DNA from 3 places in the Methylorubrum sp. POS3 genome. Region 3 is predicted to be linked to each of the others. Evidence: predicted binding sites of a transcription regulator. Region 3 holds the regulator's gene; each other region holds the start of a gene.

Region 1 (3,947 bases), 1.2 Mb from region 3:
ACCATCTCGGGCAGGTGCTCGGGCATGAACTGCTTGCGCTGGAGCGCGGAGGTGCCCGATTCCCGGTGGAAAGCGTGATAATCGGCGCAGAGGTCGCGCAGGCGCACGCCGCGATAGCGCTTGGGCCGTGCCCGCACGAATTCCGGCATGGCCTCCTCGAGCAGCACGTTGTCGTCGTGGAATCGCTTGAAGGCGACGAGCCCCGAGATCAGCGTGCCGGCCTTCGAGGATTCGACGCCCGGCGTCAGCAGGAAGAGCAGCGAGTTCAGATCGTTCTTCTCCGGTACGATCCGGTTCTCACGCAGGTATTGCGCCACGATCGGCGCGGGCACGCCGTGATCGGCGTAGGCGCCGGTCTTCCGGTCGAAGCCCGGGGTCAGCACCGTCAGCTTGTTCGGATCGGTGATGGCGAAGCCCGGCGCCGCGCCGTCCCGCCCCAGGGGGCCGACATGGGTGAAGCCGTGCCACGCCGCGCCCGGCGTCAGCTCCCAGTAGCGGGCATCCGCCGCGAGGAGGTCGGTCGGAACCGATTCCCAGGGCGTCACGGTGCCGTCGGGGCCGGTCACGACATCGGGCACGAAGGGGTCGAAGAACCAGCGCCGCTTCGGATCGGCCTCGCGCTCCTCGAACTCCTTGCGGATGGCCCGCGCCTTCTTGCGCCACTCGATGCCGAGCCGGATCGTGTCGTCCCACAGGACGACGCCGGAGCGGCCCTTCATCATCTGCGCGCCGACATCGAGCGAGGCGAAGATCGGATAGAACGGCGAGGTCGAGGCGTGGACGAGGAAGCTCTCGTTGAGGCGCTTGTGCTCGACGCGGCGGGTCTGGCCGCGGATATGGCCGTCGCGGGTATGGATCTGCGAGGCCTGGGAGAAGCTCGCCAGCTGCTTGTGGGTCGATTGCGTCGCGATGATGCCCGGCGAGGTCTCGTCGAGCCCGGTCAGGCCCATGGCGAAGCGGCGGGCATAGAGCGGGTGGAATTTCATGAAGCCCGCCCAGGCTTCGTCGAACAGGATGTAGTCGCACAGGTGGCCGATCCGCTCCACGAGCGCCTGGGCGTCGTAGATCGTGCCGTCATAGGTGCATTGCTCGATGACGGCGCAGCGGAACGGGCGCTCCTTCCGCCACGCCTCCTTGTCCTTCACCAGCGGGTTGGTGCGGATCTTTTCGCGGATCCGGTCCTCGTCCAAGGCCTCGTGGTAGATCGGGCCGATCAGTCCGTAGGCATTCCGGTCCGTTTCCAGAAAAATCGGGATGCCGCCGGCGAGCAGCAGGGCGCCGTGATGGGCGGCCTTGTGGTTGTTGCGGTCGAACAGGACGAGGTCGTCCTCGGCCACCAGCGAGCCCAACACGACCTTGTTCGAAGCCGAGGTGCCGTTGAGGACGAAGTAGGTCTTTTCAGCCCCGAAGATCTGGGCGGCCTCCTTCTGCGCCTTCAGCGCCGGGCCCTCGTGGGTCAACAGATCGCCGAGATCGAGGACGGAGTTGTCCAGATCATCGCGGAAAATCGCTTCCCCGAGATGCTCCACGAAGATGCGACCGATGGGGGAGCGATTGTAAAAAATGCCGCCGTTATGGCCGGGGCAGGTCCAGAGCTGGTTGCCCTCCTCGGCATAATCGACCAGCGCGCCGAAGAACGGCGTCTTCAGCGTGTCGGCGTATTGCGTGACGCGGGAAACGAGGCCGCGGGCGATGAATTCGGGGGTCTCTTCCGCCAGGAAGATGTAGCCGTCGATGAAGTCGAGCAGCTCGACCGGGATGTCCTCTAGCCGCTTGCGGCGGACCATGATGACGATCGGCATCTCCAGGCCGCGCTTGCGCATCATGTCGATGAGGGCGGCGGCCTTGCCCTCGAGGCCACGCTTGCCCCAATCGACCACGAGGCAGCCGACCGCGGAATCGGTCTGGACGGCGATGGCCGCGTCCTCGACCCGCCGCGCCCGCACCACCTCGAAGCCGCGCTGCTCGACCGCCGCCACGATCTGATCGACCCGCGCGCCTTCGAGATCGCCGGCTTCGAAGTGGGGCGTGCACATCAGCACGGTGAAACGGCGGTGAAAATCCATGGACCGTGCTCTCCTCGCAGGGGTCTGACCCTGCCTTTCCGGCCCATCCGCGACGATTCGATGACAGCCCGACCATCTCCGTAGCCGGCTGCGTCGGGCGTCATGTCACAGAAACGGGCCGGGACCGGTCGGTCGCTCCCGATTCCGGCGTCGGCGCCCCTTGGGGCAGTCTTCGGGGCCGGTCAATCGCGGCGGGGGCCGAACGGCGTTGCGCGCGGAAGCGACGCAATCCCGGCGGCGAGCAGGCCCGCGCCGAGGCTGGTCTCGAACGGAGACGCGTCGCCGACCCGCTCAAGAGCGGTGCCGGCGGACGTGATCGTCACGTCGACGAGGAGGGGAAGCAGGATGGCCGGCAGAGGTTCATGCCGGCGAGCCCTGGGGCCGTTCGCTTGCGCGGGCGTGATGGACGGCCGCGCTCAACCCTCCTGCGAGGGAATCGCGAGGCGCGGCGTTTGCTGATGTTGCACCACGCGCCATTCTTCGTGCGACAGGCGACGATAGGTCGAGGTGCAATGCGCCTCGTAGGTCTCGCCGTCGCGGGAGGCCTTCACGCCGTAAGCGATGACGATCAAGCCTTCCTGCGGACGGGCGATCCGGCCGTCCTCGATGACGACATCCGTCCAGCGCGGCGTATCGGCCACCGCCTCGATCGCCTGGGCGCCGCCGAGCACGTAGGGCGGATGCGGCAGGGCCATCAGGCATTCGTCGTCGACGAGCTCGCGGTAGCGGTCGGCACCGCCCTCCCACAGGCTCTTCTCGAACGACCAGACACGATCATCGTCCACGGCACTCTCCCGATCCGGCGGCGTCACGAGAGAAGACGCATCCCCACCGATCGTTCCGGCTGCGGCGATCCGACTGAGAACGCGAAAAGCCGCCCTGGTGACAGGGCGGCTTTCCGAAAAGCGCTCTGATCGCGTAAGCGAGAAGCTTACTTGATCTTGGCTTCCTTGAACTCGACGTGCTTGCGGGCGACCGGGTCATACTTCTTCATGACCATCTTCTCGGTCTGCGTGCGCGAGTTCTTCTTGGTGACGTAGAAGTAGCCCGTGTCGGCGGTCGAGACGAGGCGAATCTTGACGGTGACGGCCTTGGCCATGGCTGGCGCTCCAGATCGGGTTGTCGGACACGATTCGCGACCGTGACGGCGCCGACGCGAAACGCAAAAGGCCGGGAAGCCCCGGCCGAATTCCGTGGGGTGAATGCCCGACGGACCGGGCTTCGTCAAGCCGATGCGTTGATTCGAGGCAGGCGCGCGGCCTATAAGCGGCGCCTCCGACACATCACCGCCACATCCCCCGCGCGGCGTCGAGGATCCCGACCGACGGGAGCCCTCCGCCCGGGGCGAACAAGAAAAGGTCACGCCATGGCCGGCCATTCCCAGTTCAAGAACATCATGCACCGCAAGGGCCGCGTCGACGCGGTCCGCTCGAAGCTGTTCAGCAAGCTCGCCCGCGAAATCACCGTCGCGGTCAAGCTCGGCACGCCCGATCCGGCGATGAACCCGCGTCTGCGCGCCGCCGTGCTCGCGGCGCGGGCCGAGAACATGCCCAAGGACAATATCGAGCGCGCCATCAAGAAGGCGACCGGGGGCGAGGGCGAGAACTACGAGGAGATCCGCTACGAGGGCTACGGCCCCGGCGGCGCCGCGCTGATCGTCGAGGCGCAGACCGACAACCGCAACCGCACCGCCAGCGACGTGCGTTCGGCCTTCACCAAGTCCGGCGGCAGCCTCGCCGAGACCGGTGCCGTGGCCTTCATGTTCGACCGGGTCGGCGTGATCGCCTTCGCGCCGGACGTGGCCGATGCCGACACGATGCTGGAAGCCGCCATCGAGGCGGGGGCCGACGACGTGCGCTCGGATGCCGACGGTCACGAGGT
Region 2 (3,947 bases), 2.5 Mb from region 3:
CCAGCCTGCTCTATCTCGATCTCGATGGGTTCAAGCTCGTCAACGACAGCGCCGGCCACGGCGCGGGCGACGCCCTGCTGCGGCAGGTGGCCGATCGCATCCGCGCGGTCACCGGCGCGGTCACGGACCTCTCCGCGCAGGGATTCCGCCTCGGCGGGGACGAGTTCGCGATCCTGCATCGAGGCCATGGCGCGGTGGCGGAGGCGCTGGCGCAGAGCTGCGTCGTCGCACTCGGCGAGCCCTACTGGATCGACGGCGTCCGCGCCGAGATCGGCGTCAGCGTCGGACTCGCCCGCGCGCCTGAGGATGCCGCCGATCCCGAAAGTCTGCTGCGCAAGGCCGATCTCGCCCTCTACACCGCCAAGGAAACCGGCAAGGGGCGCTGGCACGCCTTCGACGCCAGCCTGGAGCGGCGGGCCCACCGCCACCGCGAACTCGGCGTGGCGATGCGGGCGGCGCTGACGAATGGCGAGATGGCTCTGCACTATCAACCGCTGGTGAGCCTGACCGATGACGGGGAGGTGGTGTGCTTCGAGGCGCTGCTGCGCTGGACCCGGCCCGGCGAAGGCCCGATCTCACCGGCCGAACTGATTCCGATCGCCGAGAGCACCGGCTTCGTCATCGAGATCGGCCGCTGGGCGCTGCGCACGGCCTGCGCCGAGGCCGCGACCTGGCCCGACGACCTGCGGGTCGCCGTCAACATCTCGTCGATCCATTTCCGCCTGCCGGGCTTCGTCGACGAGGTCGAAGAGGCGCTCCGGGCGACCGGGCTTCCGGCCCATCGCCTGGAGGTCGAGATCACCGAGACGATCTTCCTCGGAAGCACGCCGACGGTCATCGACAACCTGAACCGCCTGCGCGGCCTCGGCGTCCGCATCGCCCTCGACGATTTCGGCACCGGCTTCTCGTCCCTGAGCTACCTGACCCAGTTCCCGGTGGACAAGATCAAGATCGACCGTGCCTTCGTGCGCGACCTGATCAGCCGCCGCGAATGCCTGACCGTGATCGAGGCGATCATGGTCATCGCCCGCGATCTCGCCATCGACGTAACGGTGGAAGGGGTCGAGACGGTGCAGCAGGCCGATCTGCTGCGGCTCAAACACTGCAACAGCGCGCAGGGCTTCCTCTACAGCCCGGCACGGCCCGCCGGGGAGATCCCGCACCTCATCGAGGACATCCCGCACCGGTCCCGCGCGATGGTGCCGCGGGCCGACGCCGCCTGAGGGACGCTCCCCCGCCGGCGCCTTCGGACCTGCCGGCGATGGCCGCCTCTTATGGCGAGGCCTCGGCCATCGCCTCGAACACGAGGGCGTGGCGGGCCGCGATGGCGTCGACATCCTTGCCATAGCCGCCGCCGATCACCGCGCAGAGCGGGATGCCCCGCGACCGCGCGAGGCCGACGACGAAGCGGTCGCGGGCCGAAAGGCCGCCATCGGTGAGGTTCAGCCGGCCGAGGCGGTCCTCGGCATGCGGATCGACGCCGGCATTGTAGAAGATCAGATCGGGCGAGAAACCGTCGATCAACGGCGGCAGACGTGCCTCCAGCACCGCCAGATAATCCGCATCGCCGAGACCGTCGGGCAGGCCGATATCGAGGTCGCCCGGCACCTTGTCGGTCGGGTAATTCCGCTCGCAATGGACCGAGAGCGTGAACAGGTCGGGCTCGCGGGCGAGACAATCGGCGGTGCCATCGCCCTGATGCACGTCGAGATCGACGATCAGCGCCCGCCGGATCCGCCCCGCGCCCCGGAGCGCCAGGGCGGCCACCGCCACGTCGTTGAACACGCAGAAACCCCCTCCGCCCGCGCGCCGGGCGTGATGGCTGCCCCCCGCCGTGCTCCCCGCGAGCCCATGCTCCAGAGCGAGACGAGCGGCGCAGAGCGTGCCGCCGGACGACGCGCGGGAGCGGGCCACGACCGAGTCCGTGACCGGCAGGCCGATCGCCCGCTCGATCGCGGGCGGCACCCGCAGCGCCAGAACCGCCGCGACATAGGCCGGATCATGCGCACCGGCGAGCAGCGCCGCGTCGGCGGGCTCAGGGGTCACGAAGCCGTCCGGCACCAGCCCCCGCTCGCGGAGAAGCGCGGCGAGCCGACCGTATTTGCCCATCGGAAAGCGATGGCCCGCCGGCAGTTCGGCCTCGTAGGCCGGATGGAACACGATCGGCGGCAACGGCGATGGCTCGGGAATGGGCTCTGGCAACGATTCCGACAGGTTCTGACGGGTTCCGGCCTTCGAGCATGTCGGGGGCGGTGTCACACGCCTGATACGGCGGCCCTGCTACGGGCGTGAAGAGGGGCGCCGGAGCGCCCGATGCCGCATGCCCGCATTCCGGGCCTTTGGGAGACGCCCGCATGGCCGCATTGCCGGAGAGCGGCACGCTCGCCGTTTTCGTCCTCTGCGCAACCTTCGCCATCGTGCTCGTCAACCTCGCGAGCCTCGCGGTGGCGGCCGTGCGGATCGGACGGCGCGGCCGACCCTCGATCCTTCCCCCCGGCGTCCCCGTCTCGGTGGTACGACCGTTGCGGGGCATCGAGGCCTTCAGCGAGGAGACGCTGCGGGCGAGCTTCCGGCTCGATTATCCGGCCTACGAACTGATCTTCTGCGTGGCCGATGCCGCCGACCCGATTCTGCCGATGCTGGAACGGATGCGGGCGGACCATCCCCGGATCCCGTCGCGGCTGATCCTCGGCGACGAGCGCATCGGCGGCAATCCGAAGCTCAACAACTGCGTCCGCGGCTGGGAGGCGGCGCGCCACGACTGGGTAATCCTGGCGGATTCGAACGTGATGATGCCGGCCGACTACATCCAGCAGATGCAGGGGGCGTGGCGCAGCGATACCGGCCTCGTCTGCTCGACCCCGATCGGCGACCGGCCGGACGGGTTCTTCGCGCTCGTGGAATGCGCCTTTCTCAACACCCTGCAGGCGCGCTGGCAATATGCCGGCGAGGCCTTGGGCCTCGGCTTCGCCCAGGGCAAGAGCATGCTCTGGCACAAGCCGTTCCTGGAGGCACGGGGCGGCATCCGCGCCCTCAATGCCGAGATCGCCGAGGACGCGGCCGCCACCAAGCTCGTGCGCGCCGCCGGATGCCGGGTCCATCTCGTGGCCGCGCCGTTCCGCCAGCCGCTGGGGCGGCGCAGCCTCGGCGAGGTCTGGTCCCGGCAGGTGCGCTGGGCACGGCTGCGGCGCGTCACCTTTCCGCTATTCTTCGCTCCCGAGATCGTCATCGGTGCCCTGCTGCCCCTGACGCTCGCCGCCGTTGTCGTCGGCGGCACCGAAGCGAGCGCCCTCCTCGCGGGAGCGGGCGCGGTCTGGTACGGCGCCGAATACGGGCTCGCCGTCCGAACCGGCTGGCCCCGCTCACCCAGGCTCCTGCTCGCCTTCCTCGTGCGCGATGCCCTTCTGCCGGCGATCTGGGCGAGCGCCTGGGCCCGCACGGCGATCGTCTGGCGCGGCAACCCGATGGACATCCGCACCCGCACCCCCGCGCCGCTGGAGACGGGACCGAGCGCGGCCTGAGCCCGGTTCCGGGCAGACCTGCACCGATCGCGGCCGATCCCGATGGACAAGCCTGCCCGAACGCACATCTAGCTGGCGTGCCGGGTCGTCGCCGCGACGGCCCTTTCCGGAACAGGCGGAGCGCGGGATGGGTCAGGCAACGGAGAGGGCGCAGGGCGTCGCCGTCATCGGCGGCGGGGCCTGGGGCACGGCGCTCGCCAACGCCGCCGCCACCGCCGGGCACCCCGTCACCCTGTGGATGCGCGACGGGGCGGCCGCCGCGCGGATGCAGGCGAGCCGCATCAACGAGCGCTACCTGCCGGAGATCGGCCTGCATGAGCGGGTGCGGGCGACCGCCGATACGGGCACGCTCGTCGAGGCCGGCACCGTGCTCCTCGTCGTGCCGGCCCAGACCCTGCGGGGCGTGCTCGGGGGATTGGCGCCCGC
Region 3 (3,947 bases):
TCGACATCAAGCGCCATGGAGGATGTCCTTCACTTCCGCGACGAGGGGGATCAATACGTTCGGCACATGCGCGCCGTACTTGGCCGAGAAGGTCGGCGGCGTCCCGCCGACCGGGACAAGGGCATCGGCGAGTGCCGCAGCCTGGGGTATGCGGGTCTCCAGCAGGCGGAAGCCTGCATCCGCCGCCGCCGCCTCGGCGACGAGCCGCGCGAGCGTCTGCTGATGCTGGCGCACCTGCGCCTGATAGCGGGTGACGAGCACATATGGCTCGCTCTTGGGGCGGATATGGCTGCCCTGGCGTCCGCTCCGCCGCCAGATCGTTTCCACGAAGGCGTTCAGGCCGTAAGTCGAGAGGAAATCGGGGATCGATGTGACGAGGACGAGGTCGGCGGCGCGCACCGCGACCTCGGTCATCGGCGAGATGCCGGGCGCACAATCGAAGAGTACGTAATCGTAATCCTGAACCAGCGGCGCGAACTCGTCCTGGAACAGCGTCCAAAGCCGAGCCTCGATGTCGTGCATCGAGAACTTCCGCTCGGTCAGCTCGTACAGGATCTCCCGCTCGACCAGTCGCAGATGCGGACCGGAGGGCAAGAGCGCGAGTTCCAGCGGCCGGTTCTTGTGCATGGTCAGGCTGACGCCGGGCTGGATGCGGGCGCGCAGATCGGGCTTGTGCCGGGTAATGAGCTTGAGGGCGAGATAAGCCTCGAGCGTCCGCCCGCGGCCGATCATCTGCGCCAGCAGGTCGTCGCCCGCGAGACAGACCGAGACGGAGGCTTGCGGATCGAGATCGACCACGAGAACCCGGGCCCCGTCGGCGGCAAGCGCCTCGGCCAGCATCACGACCGTCGTCGTCTTGCCGACGCCGCCCTTCATGTTGGCGACCGCGATCAGCTTGCCGCTCACGAACGCGCCCTCCCACGTTTCTCGGTGCCGACATCGGCGCAAGGCAAGACAGACATATGTCAGCCTTCGTCTTCACGAAGCGATGCAGAGCCCGACCGATCTCGATCAATCCACAGCGGCATCCCCCCGCGACCGGCACGGATCAACACGTTGACGTGCGTATGTGGGGGGGAACCACTGAGACCGGTGCCGATTGGTGCCGTGATCGGCACCTTGGCCGAATCGCGACGGAGACCGATGCCTGTGATCTTTCCGGCCACCACCGCCTTCTATGCCGGCCTGCTCGGCCTGATCTATGCCGGGATGTCCGGCTGGGTGATCGGTGGACGGCTGACGGGTAATGTGCTGTTCGGCGATGGTGGACAGGACAGCCTGCAGCGGCGCATCCGCTCCCACGCCAATTTCATGGAATACGTGCCGATTACCCTTCTGCTGATCGCCCTCTACGAGGCGGGTGGGGGCGCGCAGGGTTGGGTACGCGGCCTCCTGATCGTGCTGGTGATCGCCCGAATCCTGCACCCGATCGGCATGTTCGCCGCCGCGAACACGCCGCGCCAGTTCGCCTGCCGCGGCGTCGGCATCCTGGCAACGCTCGCGGTCATGACGATCGCTTCGATACTGCTGTTGCTGCGGACCGCCTGAGCGTCCCCCGGTCTCGGCCCTGCCATGCTGGGCTGATCGAGCCTGCTATATTCGTCACGCACCCCGGCGGTAGCTGAACCGTTGTAATTGAGCCACGCGTGGCGATCAGACCATCGCTGGCCCACGGCCAAAGAGGAACGGCTGACGACCCGGCCTACTCGGCGACAGCGAACATCTCGTCGAACGAGTAGCCGGACCCGCGCACGGTCCGAATCGGATCGCTCTGGCGCGGACGGTTGATCGCCTTGCGCAGGCGGCCGACATGCACGTCGACGGTGCGCTCGTCGATATAGACGTCGTGGCCCCACACGCCGTCGAGCAATTGCTCCCGCGAGAAGACCCGGCCGGGGCTCTGCATGAGATATTCGAGCAGCTTGAACTCGGTCGGCCCGAGATGGATCTCGCGACCCTGGCGGCGGATGCGATGGCTCACCCGGTCGAGCTCGATATCACCGGCGGTCAGCATGTCGGCGACGTGGGTGGGCTTGGAACGGCGCAGGAGCGCGCGCACCCGGGCGAGCAGTTCCGGCACAGAGAACGGCTTGACCACGTAATCGTCGGCTCCGGTCGACAGGCCGCGCACCCGGTCGGCCTCCTCGCCGCGGGCCGTGAGCATGATGACCGGGAGCCGTTCGGTCTCGCGGCGGGCACGGATACGCCGGCACAGCTCGATCCCCGACAGGCCGGGCACCATCCAATCGAGCAGCACGAGATCGGGGGTGGTCTCGTGCAGGCGAAGATCGGCCTCCTCGCCGCGGCTCGCGACATCCACCACGAAACCTTCGGCTTCGAGGTTGTAGCGCAGCAGCGTGGTCAGTGATTCCTCGTCCTCGACGATCAGGATGCGCGCGCTCGTCATCGCCCGTCTACCCATTCGCATGCGTCGCCTCGGGCTTTGTCCGTCACCGTGACGGTGCCGGAGCGGCGCGCGGGAATCCAGTCCCGCCGCAGGGTCATGCCCTGCGAAGACGATTCTTGCTTCATTCTACATTCCAACCGGTCGCGGGTTCAGGCGCCCGGCACGACCGTCGCGTAGTTCGACGCGTCGTTCTTGGGTCGCTCACCGGCGGGGGCCTCGCCGGTGGCAAGATAATGGATGGTTTCGGCGACGTTGGTGGTGTGGTCGCCGATGCGCTCGACATTCTTGGCGCAGAACAGCAGATGCGTGCAGAACGAGATGTTGCGCGGATCCTCCATCATGTAGGTCAGGAGTTCGCGGAACAACGAGTTGTAGAGCGCGTCGATGGCACCGTCGCGCTCCCACACGTCGTGCGCGGCGGTCGTGTCTCGGCTCGAATAGGCATCGAGGACGTCTTTGAGCTGTTCCTGCACGAGGTCGCTCATGTGCTGAACGCCGAGCACGATCTTCTGCGGCTGGGCCTGATCGCTGATCGCGACGACGCGCTTGGCGATGTTCTTGGCGAGATCGCCGATCCGCTCCAGATCGGCGGCGACGCGGATGCCGGAGATGGTCTCGCGCAGGTCGATGGCCAGGGGCTGGCGCCGGGCGATCAGCAGCACCGAACGCTCCTCGATCTCGCGCTGCAACACGTCGAGGCGCTTGTCGGCGGCGATCACCGCCTGGGCGAGGGCGGTATCCCGGCGCACCAGCGCCTCCGTGGCCTCCGAGAGCATCTTCTCGGCCACGCCCCCCATCTCGGCGATGGAACGGCGCAGGTTTTCGAGGTCGTTGTCGTAGGACGAGACGATATGTTCGGACATCTTCGGACTCTCCGGTCGGGCGTTGCCGCCCGTCGCCTGGTCGATGGGTTGCGCGGGCGGGCCGGTCAGCCGAAGCGGCCGGTGATGTAGTCCTGCGTCTGGCGCTTGGCCGGGTTCATGAAGATCTTCGAGGTCGCGTCGAACTCGATCAGCTCGCCGAGATACATGAAGGCGGTGAACTGTGAGATGCGCGCGGCCTGCTGCATGTTGTGCGTCACGATGACGATCGTGAACTCGGACCGCAATTGCTCGATCAGCTCCTCGATGCGGCCCGTCGAGATCGGATCGAGGGCCGAGGTCGGCTCGTCGAACAGGATGACCTCCGGACGCTGGGCCACGGTGCGGGCGATGCAGAGGCGCTGCTGCTGACCGCCCGAAAGGCCCATGCCGGACTGCTTGAGCTTGTCCTTCACCTCGTCCCACAGCGCGGCCTTCCGAAGCGACTGCTCGACGCGCTGGTCGAGTTCCGCCTTCGGCAGCTTCTCGTAGAGCCGAAGGCCGAACGCGACATTGTCGTAGATCGACATGGGGAAGGGCGTCGGCTTCTGGAAGACCATTCCGACCCGCGAGCGCAGCTCGTTGAGATCGATCTTGGGGTCGAGGACGTTCTGCCCGTCGAGCAGGATCTGACCCTCTGCGCGCTGCTCTGGATAGAGGCTGTAGATCCGGTTGAAGGT

The links. Region 3 encodes PhoB, which activates phosphate uptake and scavenging genes when phosphate is short. Its sites were predicted from a motif close to TGTCATNNANCTGTCAT; they were not measured.
Region 1: OWC43_RS14660 (Orn/Lys/Arg decarboxylase N-terminal domain-containing protein) is a predicted target of PhoB. The motif match lies at 2,116-2,132, and genes of this name have one in related genera.
Region 2: OWC43_RS08970 (ceramide glucosyltransferase) is a predicted target of PhoB. The motif match lies at 2,254-2,270, and genes of this name have one in related genera.

Annotation. Positions count from the first base shown of each region.
Region 1 covers NZ_JAPRBT010000001.1:3,170,145-3,174,091, forward strand. The annotation lists gene OWC43_RS14660 (Orn/Lys/Arg decarboxylase N-terminal domain-containing protein) at 1-2,066, opposite strand, end outside; gene OWC43_RS14665 (DUF4440 domain-containing protein) at 2,483-2,851, opposite strand; gene rpmG (50S ribosomal protein L33) at 2,998-3,165, opposite strand; gene OWC43_RS14675 (YebC/PmpR family DNA-binding transcriptional regulator) at 3,433-3,947, shown strand, end outside.
Region 2 covers NZ_JAPRBT010000001.1:1,873,746-1,877,692, reverse strand. The annotation lists gene OWC43_RS08980 (putative bifunctional diguanylate cyclase/phosphodiesterase) at 1-1,223, shown strand, start outside; gene OWC43_RS08975 (histone deacetylase) at 1,273-2,172, opposite strand; gene OWC43_RS08970 (ceramide glucosyltransferase) at 2,355-3,521, shown strand; gene OWC43_RS08965 (NAD(P)H-dependent glycerol-3-phosphate dehydrogenase) at 3,649-3,947, shown strand, end outside.
Region 3 covers NZ_JAPRBT010000001.1:4,335,278-4,339,224, reverse strand. The annotation lists gene OWC43_RS20060 (hypothetical protein) at 1-17, opposite strand, end outside; gene OWC43_RS20055 (ParA family protein) at 7-906, opposite strand; gene OWC43_RS20050 (MAPEG family protein) at 1,150-1,548, shown strand; gene phoB (phosphate regulon transcriptional regulator PhoB) at 1,703-2,407, opposite strand; gene phoU (phosphate signaling complex protein PhoU) at 2,557-3,270, opposite strand; gene pstB (phosphate ABC transporter ATP-binding protein PstB) at 3,336-3,947, opposite strand, start outside.